Regions from separate parts of the Paenibacillus dendritiformis genome, predicted to be linked through region 1. Evidence: riboswitches for the same ligand, from Rfam matches in the RefSeq annotation. Region 1 holds a riboswitch; the other holds the start of a gene.
What was found. A riboswitch is a leader RNA that binds a small molecule or an ion and turns the genes downstream of it on or off. The one in region 1 is predicted to bind cyclic di-AMP.

Region 1 (5,420 bases):
TCAATGTCAGATTGGACGAGTCCGCTCATCTGCTCCAGGGCGCCCAGACCGTAACTTGGCTCAACCCGGGCAGAAAAACGGTGAACGAGCTCTACTTCCATCTGTATCCGAATGCATTCGAGTCCCCGGATACGACCTTCATGCGGGAGTCGGGGGGCAGGCTGCGGGAAGACGCCATGCCGGCCGACGGATACGGCGGAATAAGCCTGACGGAGCTGGAGACGACCGATGGCATGTCCTTGATGAACCGGATTGAATATGTCCAACCCGATGACGGCAATGCAAAGGACAAGACGCTTATGAAAATTCGGCTTCCTCAGCCGGTCAAGAGCTACGAAAGAATTACGCTCTCCATGAAATTCGAAGTAAAGCTGCCCAAAGTATTCGCCCGCATGGGCTACGCGGAGGATTTCGTCATGGCCGGGCAATGGTTTCCCAAGCTGGCAGCGTATGAGAAGACCGGGGTAAGGGGCCGCTCGGAAGAAGGCTGGAATCTGCACCAATATCACGGCAACTCGGAGTTTTACGCCAATTACGGCATTTACAGCGTCAAAATTCAGGTTCCCGACACGTATACCGTCGCGGCGACGGGCTTCCCTACGAAGACGCCGGTGCTGGGGAACGGCCGCAAGACGTATCAGTTCTATGCAGATGATGTCCATGACTTCGCGTGGGCCGCGTCACCGAATTTCATCTATGCAGAGGAGCCGTTCTCCTCGCCGAATGTGCCGGGGGTGCGCATCAAGCTCTATCTCGATCCGAAGCATGAGAATTTGAAGGAACGATATTTGTATGCGGCGAAGGCCGCGCTCTCCAACTTCAGTGAATGGTACGGCTCATATCCTTATTCGACCCTGTCTATTGTCGTGCCGCCCAAGGAGGCCAACGGCGCAGGCGGCATGGAATATCCCACGCTTGTGACTGCCTTCGGAGCGGAAGACGACAGTCCTGGCTATAATCTGGAACGAACTGTCGTTCATGAGATCGGCCACCAATATTTCTACGGGCTGCTCGCCTCCAATGAATTCGAGGAAGCGTGGCTGGACGAGGGCTTCACATCCTATGCCGAAGACAAGCTGATGGAGCATGAATTCGGGGTTACGCCGAATCTGGCCGTGGAAGGGAGCTATATGACGGACCCGGCTCCGCTCAAGCTGGCGGCGTGGGAATACAAGAGCCATAGACATTATGCCGAAAATGTGTACATGCGTTCCAAGCTGGTCCTCCTCGCCATCGAGAAGCAGGTCGGCGAAAAGACGATGCGCCGCATCATGCGGACGTATACCCAGAAGTACCGCTTCAAGCATCCGACGACGGGAGACTTCCAACGTGTCGTCGAGGAGGTTACCAAGCGGAAGTGGACCGACTTTTTCAATCAATATATTTACGGGAACCAGATGGCGGACTTCGCTGTCGAGGGGATCGATACCCGCGTCATAGACAGCGGGGGGCACCCCCGCTACGAGGCCACGGTTCACATCGTGAAGAAGGGCGCCGATTATCCGAGCGTGCCGATTGTTTTTCACTTCGCAGACGGCAAGACCACCCGTAAAGTCTGGAACGGAGACGGCGAACGGATGCAGTACCGGATCAGCCATACGGCGCCGCTGGACTGGGTCATGATTGACCCGCTCTATACGATCGTTGTAGAGAATCAGCACATCAATAATTATATGAAGGCGCATGTGGAGGAGCCTGTCCGCACCCGCGTCAATCTGTCCATCGTCAAATTGCTTGAAATGATCTCGAGCGCAGTGGGGTGGTGAATCGAATGAAAGCCTATATAAGCCATGGTCTATCCTGGGTGAAGGAGCATATCTATATCGCAGTCATTCTCTTCTTATATCAATTACTATGGGGCTTCTTCGTCTATCGCTTCGTTGACGGCGCGGTGCTCCCCGTCCTGCAGCGTTATCCCGACCCCGCGCCGACCGAGATGACGGCACGGCTGTTCCTGGCAGAGAGCCAGTTCCATCTGATGAAGACGAACGACTACATGCCCTTTCTATGGACGTTGGCCGCCTTTATCTTCATCCGTCTGCTGCTGACGCCCTTCATCCGGGCCGGCGTATTCTATTCCATGGCACGGCAATCCGGGTCGGGACTCGCTTTTTTTGAAGGAATCAAATCGATCTGGAAGCCGATGCTGCTCCTCTACTGGATTGAGACCTTGCTTATCGCGCTTCCTGCCTACTGGTTCATCCCGCATGCCATGCGTCAGTTCGCGGACCGTCCGACGCTGGCGGCCGTGATGACCGGGATCGTGCCTTACGCCGCCTTGTGGCTTCTCGGCGCGTGGGTTGTCCGCCAGTTGTTCCTGTCAATGCAGTTCGGGGCCGCCTCGGAGATCTCCATCCTGCATGCCCTCGTTCAAGGAATTCGTCGCATCGCTCCGCTGCTGGGCTTGTCCGCCATATTCGCCGGCATGGCCCTGCTGTCCGGTCTTCTGTTCACCGCGGCGGCCATGTTCTGGACAGGGCTGACGGCGCTGATTCTGCAGCAGGCGTTCCCTGCCGTCCGCACGCTGCTCCAGCTATGGGGATTATCCTCCCGTTATTCGGTATGGCAGCAATCGGGAACGGAAGAGAAATAAAGCGAGAGAAGAGACTATTCCTGTCCGATCGAGGTTAAACCCTGCCCAGACTTCCAAAAAACTTGTCCATTTCGTCACACCGTGGCGATCCGGGCGAGTTTTTTTGGTTTTTATGGACAAAAAGTATTTGTCAAAGCAAAAAAGGTCTGTTACAATAAGTCGTAGATTTATTACAACTTTGTCATGAAAGCGGCAATATCTCTTGCATTTTTGTTACATATCATTGAACCTAAATCTTAGACAAAGAATGCCGAATTTCCGGATGTCCGGAAAGCGGGGGAACCAGTTTTTTGGGTGAATTGATCTCATTCGCTTCCTTCAGAGATCATAGGGGACCTTCAACCGAACCCTCCAGCTAACCTCGCAGGCAAGGAAGGGGCTTTATCATTTGAAGAAGAAGCTGGTAACTGCTGCATTGGGGCTTGGCCTCCTGTTCTCTTTCAGCGCAAGCAGCGCATTTGCAGCCACGAAGATGGATTCGACGATTGACGATTTGCTAGGTATTTCTTACATGTATGGCGGAACGACAACGAGTGGCTTCGACTGTTCTGGCTTCACGAAGTACGTATTCGACAAATTCAACATTGATCTGCCACGCTCGTCTTCTTCCCAATTCGAAGTTGGCGAGAAGGTTAGCAAAAGCGATCTTCGCCCTGGCGACCTGGTGTTTTTTGATACTAGCGGCGGCAATGGCGTATCGCATGTCGGCATCTATGTCGGAGACGGCAAGTTCGCCCATGCTTCGACGAACAAAGGCACGCGTATTGATGAACTGAGCATGGATTACTATGAAAAGCGTTATGTTGGTGCCCGCCGCGTCATGAGCGAGAAGGAATACACCGCCTACGCTACGGAAGAGTAAGACCGCACTCCTATTTATAATGTTACCTAACCCGATGGGAAGCGAAAATTCGCTGCTTATCGGGTTTTTACATTTCCCTCTCAATGAGTCTGGACTATAAATCATATGCTTGCCGAATCGGATTCGTTCTGGTCCTTTGCCAGCAGAAAAGAACTATTTCTTATTACCCCGTTATGCCGCAATTGGAACTCATTTTTACAACCGGAAGAGCGAGGGTTCAGCTTCCCCTTCATAAAGAGAGCAGACTGCCTCCTCCAGCAAGGCAGCCTGCTCGGGCCGAACAGAGCTCTTTGGTTTACTCTCCTGCCTCATCTATCTTTAGCAAGACCGGCAATTATTCGCCATGACGTTCCATATTGCGATGTTTCTCGTGGAACAGTCTTCCTTCTTTGCCCAGCTTTTCCCTCAACTCTTGTCGAATCTGCTTGCTGGTCTTCCCTTCCGTCGCAATGCCATGCTTCTTCGCAAGCAGCTGTATTTTTTTCTCGTGCAGCGATTTCATCTGCTGCCGCAATTCTTGCATCTGCGTCTTAATCTGCTCCAATTCCTTGTCCGTATCGTCCGCTTGAACGGAACTGCCTTTATCCGCCGCATTCTTCGGCTGCGCGGTATCCGATACGACCTGTCCGGAAGGCTGCCACGGGGCCGCTTCATTGGCGCTGCCCGCTTCTGCCGCGACCGGGGAGGCGAGCAGCAGAAGCATGAGAGTCGTCCAGGCTGCCACGGCTGGTGTCCGCTTCATGAGTATCCACCTCCTTATGCCGAAGTTGGTATTAGTATGTTCATCCAACCTGAAACGAAACTGAAAGGAGGCTAAAAGTTTGTTCAGGTCTGCTAGAAATTCGTTATTTGCCCAACGTGAACTCCCCGGAACGGGTCCGGACCTTCAGCATCGTTCCGCCATTGCCGAATGCTCCGCGTACCGTGTGGTCATCCTTGTTCTGTTCCTCGTAACGCATGCCGTCCCAACGGATGCGGGCGCTGCCCGAGCCTCCGCTGAAGTCGACCGCCAAGTCTGCCGGCTCCTGGGACAGGTTGACTGTTACATTGCCGCTCGACGCCTTCAGTTCCGCATCGTACCGCAGCTCATCCGTTTCAATCGTAATGTTGCCGGAGCCCGATTCCCCGTTCAGCTTGGCATGCCCGTCCGATAATCTCGCATTTCCGCTGCCCGTACGGAAGTTCAACATGCTGGACTCATATCGCTCCACTTGAAGGTTGCCGGAGAGAGCAATGGCTTCCATCTCAACCGATTCGATATCTTGGACGCGAATATTTCCGCTCTTCGTCTGAACCGTGAACGATTCGGCATGGATGTTCCCCGTCGCAATATCTCCCGATCCGGCCTGCATGGCGGCAGTCCGTGCTTCGATCCCGTTGAGGCGGATATTGCCGCTTCCCGAGGTGACCTCCATTAAGGCGCTATTGAGGTTCTCCGCCTCCACATTGGCGCTTCCCGCCGCAACCTGAAGCGCGTTCCACTGCTGTTCCGGTAGCTCGACCGTCAGCTTGACATCGAAAATATGAACGCCGAAATTCACGCCGTCAGGCAGCTGAACGCTTAATTGAAGCTTATCCCCTTGCGAGGTCGCCTTCAGGTCAATGCTCTCCGCATCATTGTTGCTGACCCGGCCATGCACGCGGGCGACAATATCGTCCCCGCTTCCTGGCACCAGCTGCACATCCACGCTTCCGGTCTCGACAGCGACATTTTTTATCCCGGCCGCAGCAACCGACTTCTCGATATGTATCTCCTTGGTCGCCGTGTTGAGCAGACTGTCGCCCGCCTGTGAGAGCCATTCGCCAGATTTATCCGCCACAGCGGGGTTGAACATGAACACGACTCCGATGATCCCGGCAATGATTAACAATACCCCGATAACTTTTCTCATATCTCTTCTCCTATAAGCGCCTATTTATAAGCGCCAGTTTTTCAGATGGACACGCGATCCCGCTTGATTGATC
Region 2 (5,420 bases), 3.0 Mb from region 1:
TCAGGCGTATCATCGTTCAGGGAGCTAATCGCGGCCCATTCGGCCACGGTATGCAGCTGTTCATTCCCGACAGGCACGAACTCGCTGGCCATCCGGTTGCCGAAGGTGATCGTTCCGGTCTTGTCGAGGATCATGGTGTTGATATCCCCCGCGGCCTCCACCGCTTTCCCGAACATCGCCAGCACATTGTACTGCGTCACCCGGTCCATGCCGGCTACGCCGATGGCAGACAGCAGCCCGCCGATCGTCGTCGGAATCAGACAGACAAGAAGCGCAATGAGAACCGCCGCATCGAGCTTAATATTCAGGTAGGCCGCGATCGGGGCCAGAGTGACAACCACAATCAGGAAAATAAGCGTCAAGCTGATCAGCAGCGTATGGAGCGCAATCTCATTCGGCGTCTTCTGCCGCTTCGCTCCTTCGACGAGCGAGATCATCCGATCCAGGAACGTATCCCCCGGATCGCTCGTGATTCGTACCTTGATGGCATCGCTGACAACGCGCGTGCCGCCGGTTACCGAGCTGAAATCGCCGCCCGCTTCCTTGATGACGGGAGCCGATTCCCCCGTAATGGCGGATTCGTCCACAGACGCGAGACCCTCGATAACTTCTCCGTCACCGGGAATCACTTCCCCTTGCGAGACGAGGACGATATCTCCCTTGCGCAGCTCCGATGCGGCCACTGCAGCAACGCCGTGTCCCGTAACCTTGTTCGCCACAATGTCCTGCTTCGATTTTTTCAGAGATCCCGCCTGGGCCTTGCCCCGCCCCTCCGCCAACGCCTCTGCGGCATTGGCGAACAGCAGCGTGAACAACAGAATCAGGAACACGGCCAGATTGAAGCCCATATTTCCCTCCGTACCGAAGTAGCCCGGGAACAAGAGCATCAGCAGGACGACGAAGGTGCCGGCCTCGACGACGAACAAAACGGGATTTCTCATCATCGTCACCGGATTCAGCTTCCGAAGGCTATCCTTCCCTGCTTGCTTGACCATATCCTTCGTTAGCACGCGCTTGCGATTCGCTGTATTCATATCCGATTCACCTCACAGATTCCGGAGCGTCAGATGCTCCGCGATAGGACCAAGCACGGCAGCCGGGAGGAACGTAAGCGCCCCGATAATAAGGACCGTTCCAACCAAAATACCGACGAAAAGCTTATTATCGGTCCGGAACGTCCCGGTCGTCTCGGGAACGGGCTGCTTCCGTAGCAGCGATCCGGCTACCGCAAGCAGAGCGATCATCGAGATGTAGCGCCCAAGCAGCATGACGAGCCCGGTCGACAGATTCCAGAACGGCGTGTTGTCCCCGAGCCCTTCGAAGCCGGAGCCGTTGTTGGCGGCGGAGGACGTATACTCGTACAGGACCTGGGTAATGCCGTGGAAGCCCGGATTCGTAATGGCCCCCCGGCCCAGATCGGTAACGAACGCAATCGCGCTCGGCGCCAATATGATAAGCGGATGCGCCAGGATGGCGATCGCAATCAGCTTCATTTCCTTCGCTTCGATCTTCCGTCCCAGAAATTCGGGAGTGCGCCCGACCATCAGCCCGGCAAGGAACACCGCCAGGATCGCATACATCAGCATGTTCACCAGCCCGACGCCATCCCCGCCGAAGACGCAGTTCAGCATCATCTGCGCGAGCGGTACCAATCCGCCCAGCGGGGTCAGCGTATCGTGCATATTGTTGACCGAACCGGTCGTCGCGGCGGTTGTCACCGTCGTGAACAGCGCGGACTGGGCGATGCCGAAGCGCACCTCCTTGCCTTCCATATTGCCTTGGGACGCATCCACCCCGAGCGCGCTCCATGCGGGATTGCCCGCGCTCTCGGCATAGCAGGCCAGGCTGAGGAATAGCAGGAACAGAATCGACATCGCGCTGAAAATAACCCATCCCTGCTTCCGGTTCGACGCGAAGCGGCCGAATGTATACGTAAGCGCGGCGGGAATGCACCACATCATCAAGATTTCGAGCACATTCGTGAGCGGAGACGGATTCTCGAACGGATGCGACGAGTTGACGCCGAAGAAGCCGCCGCCGTTCGTCCCGAGATGCTTAATGGACACGAGCGATGCGACCGGGCCCGCAGCGATATGCTGCGTTCCGCCCTCCAGCGTCGCCGCTTCCGCCGCCGGAGTCAGCGTCTGCGGCACCTTGAGCGCCCCCAGCACCAACGCCATCACGATGGCGAGCGGCAGGAGAAGACGCACGTGCGCCTTGACGAAGTCGGTGAAAAAGTTGCCGATGGCCCGGCCCGTCAAGCCGCGCATGAACGCGATCGCCACCGTCAAGCCCGTCGCGGCGGAAGTGAACATCATCATCGTAATGACCGCCATTTGCGAGAAATACGATAATCCCGTCTCGCCGCTGTAATGCTGCAGATTCGTGTTGGTCATGAAGCTGATGACCGTATTGAACGCCAGCGTGTGCTCCATCCGCTCCGTTCCGTTTGGATTCAGCGGCAGCAGATGCTGGACCCGTAAGATGACGTAGCTAACCGCGACGAGCATCAGATTCGTGGCAAGCAGGCTGAACATATATTTTTTCCAGCTCATATCCGGACGGCGGGCAAGCCCGCCCAATCTGTAGATTGCGTTCTCCACCGGTCCGAACAGCCGGTCCGTGCGATTGGGCTCATTGGAGAACACAGCGTATATATAAGTGCCGAGCGGCTTCACCAGCAATAACAGCGCGAGGAGCACGACGGCGATTTGCAGCCAGTCCATAGAGCTTGCCTCCCTTAATTTCCTTCTATTGCTTCAAAATTTCTCCGGATGAACCAGAGCATAGCCTAAATATAAGAAGAGAAAAACAGTAACAATCCCGATGACAATCATCCGCGCTCTCCTCCTTCATCCACGACCCGCCCGCACCAGGCCAAGAAGCCATAGAACAGGGCGAATGCCGCAGCAATGAGCACGGCCATAACGAGATCAGACATGCGGATACCTCCTTACGAATAAGCGGCCGGTTCGTCCGTTACCAGGAACGAATAATTCCGGCTCGAGGTGTAAATGACATAGTTCGCGCCCAGCCCGCGGTAGATAAGCCGCGGATTTTGATTTGCCGTGATGACATAAATCGGCTTCGACGTCCAGCTCCGGCAGATTTGCAGGTAACGGCAGCACAGATTCAAGCTTCGTTCGAATAAAAAGATTTTGCCGACGGCCAGCTGCGGGATGACCCATGTTTTCTCATCGGACGTATGGAGCAGAATCAGATGGCGAGCGCCAAGAGCGCGCATCCGCTTAAGCTCACTACGGTTGTTCGCCAGGGCGGCGAAGGGAATGTCCTTCTCCAGCAGCAGCTTGACGAACGCTTCGCCTGCGGCATTGGGCGCAGACACCAGTACGACTTCCTGTTGATCCATTTCTTCTCTCCTCCGATTCTTCGTCCGGAGACAGCAACAAAAAGAAGCCGGCAACAAGAGGAACTCTTCTCGCGGCTTCCAGGCACAGCAAATATAACCGTGTCTTTCACGACGTTCGTTGCCTCTCTCGGTACGCTTACGAGGTTAGCTGTCGGATTCGGGCGAGAGAGTCGCCCTACCTCGGGACATGGCGCATCATCCGCGCCTTCGCATGCCCCGGGATTCACCCCATGAATGTCCGCAGACATCCGGTTGGTTCCCCCGCTCCCTGCCATGCAGGGATTCAGCGATACAGACAATCATGTGCAATTGGCATGAAAAAAGACCGCAGAGGAACCCCCTGCGGCCGCAATGGTCACAAGTTCATCATCCTCCCCCTCATGAGCGCAGCAGCCGCAGGTGGCGGAATGCCGCACTCAACAACGCTTACGAGGTTAGCTGTCGGATTCGGGCGGTGAGAGTCGCCCTACCTGAGTGATGCGGCCCTAGGCGCCGCGCTCAGGATTCACCCCATGTGCCGCTGATCGGCTCTCACACCGATCAGGCCGCACCGTTGGTTCCCCCGCTTTCCTTGCGGAAACTCAGCGATTGTAAAATGAAAATATTTGAAATTCATGAATCGTATATTACGCTTGCCTCCACGCTTTGTAAAGGAAGCGGAAAGGCAGAAAAACTCCTTTTTGGCAAGATTAAAAGAAACGGCGGCGCTTACAAACGGCCCTTTCTTGGCCTGCCTCGCTGCAGCTCGTGTTTTCGCGGTTATCCTACTTCGGCGGGAGAGCGTCCTCTCTTCGCGGGAACATCGGGCTTCATTGGACCGCTCCCGGCTCCCGAAATGCACAAAAAAACCGTCTCCTCACAAATGGTTGCGGCGATGCCTCCATCTGGTCCAGAAACGGTTTCTTTATCTGTTTGGACGGCCCACGGCCCTTCCGTCCGTCTATTCAAGCTGTGACGACAAACGAAAATCCTTCGATGTCCTCGGCCGCCTCCTCGAACAACTCCAGCAGCTTGCGGCCGTACTCGCCCAATCTTTGCTCGCTTGCCTCATAATCGAGCCAGGTGACCGTTAGCGGCAGCTCGACATACCCGGTCAGACAATCCCAGAGCGCATCCAGGTTGCGGCCGTAATGCTCCGGCAATTCCAGCGCTTCCTGCAGGAACGCATGGAGCTGTTCCTTGCTCTCGATGGAGCTCCCCTCCAAGACGACATTGCGCACGGAGCGTCCCCCTTTCTCATTCTATCGGTTCGAACGTCTCATAGTGGTCTTCGGTCTTATAGATCAGTCCGTCGTTGGAAAACACAATTCTGTCCTTTCCACGATGGCCCTTCGTATAGTTGATATCCGCTTCATACCAGATTCTGCCCTTTTTCTTGGGCAGCTTCCCTTCCCGGTTGCGAAATATGTCGCCGCCGATGCTTTTGCCTGGAGCTGCCTCGTGCAGATTGCCTTGGCGGGCATCCCAGCCCAACCTCCTCGCTTCCTCCTTGGTGATGAAGTTATCCGGCAATTGCTTGTGCGCCTTGATATAGCTCGCAACCTCTTCGAAGCCGGTCAGCTCCTGCTTGCCCGAATCCGGAATGGCGGACGGCTTGCTGTCCAGACCGCAGCCGGCCAGCAGCAGCAGGCTCAATAGAAAGACCAGTACGGATTTGATGACTTTCAACGATGTCTACCTCGCTTCGCTCTTCGTAGAGCAGGAGGCTTCATGAATGCACTTCCTGCCCTCTCGCTGTAGTATCATATATCTTGGCCCTATTTTCAAGCCTTTGCCTTGCGAATGCCTCTCTCATTCCGCATCTAACAAATTCTAGGTCACTATCTGCGGGTAGAATGTCCAATCAAGGCCAAAACGCCTTGCATATGATGCCATTAGGTTCGACACTAATGAGAGAGAGGAGCTGAGACTCATGTCTCATGGATGCAAAGGCGAAGAATTTTGCCCGACAAAAGCGGTGTTCGATCCGCCGCAATATATCTTCAACAAAATGTATCATCCACAGAAGGTCGAAGTCATCCACCCGATCGAGATCATTAATCAACATTTC

Region 2: another riboswitch for cyclic di-AMP. It lies ahead of L6439_RS12705 (hypothetical protein); the one in region 1 lies ahead of L6439_RS28640 (C40 family peptidase).

Annotation. Positions count from the first base shown of each region.
Region 1 is NZ_AP025344.1:6,435,458-6,440,877, reverse strand. Features, by position in the region: gene L6439_RS28650 (M1 family metallopeptidase) at 1-1,766, shown strand, start outside; gene L6439_RS28645 (carbamoyl transferase) at 1,772-2,593, shown strand; cyclic di-AMP (ydaO/yuaA leader) riboswitch at 2,832-2,978, shown strand; gene L6439_RS28640 (C40 family peptidase) at 2,982-3,455, shown strand; gene L6439_RS28635 (serine protease) at 3,790-4,197, opposite strand; gene L6439_RS28630 (DUF4097 family beta strand repeat-containing protein) at 4,301-5,347, opposite strand.
Region 2 is NZ_AP025344.1:2,902,835-2,908,254, reverse strand. Features, by position in the region: gene kdpB (potassium-transporting ATPase subunit KdpB) at 1-1,034, opposite strand, end outside; gene kdpA (potassium-transporting ATPase subunit KdpA) at 1,047-2,726, opposite strand; gene kdpF (K(+)-transporting ATPase subunit F) at 2,760-2,837, opposite strand; gene L6439_RS12705 (hypothetical protein) at 2,954-3,370, opposite strand; cyclic di-AMP (ydaO/yuaA leader) riboswitch at 3,488-3,669, opposite strand; cyclic di-AMP (ydaO/yuaA leader) riboswitch at 3,779-3,967, opposite strand; gene L6439_RS12695 (barstar family protein) at 4,315-4,590, opposite strand; gene L6439_RS12690 (ribonuclease domain-containing protein) at 4,607-5,038, opposite strand; gene L6439_RS12685 (hypothetical protein) at 5,283-5,420, shown strand, end outside.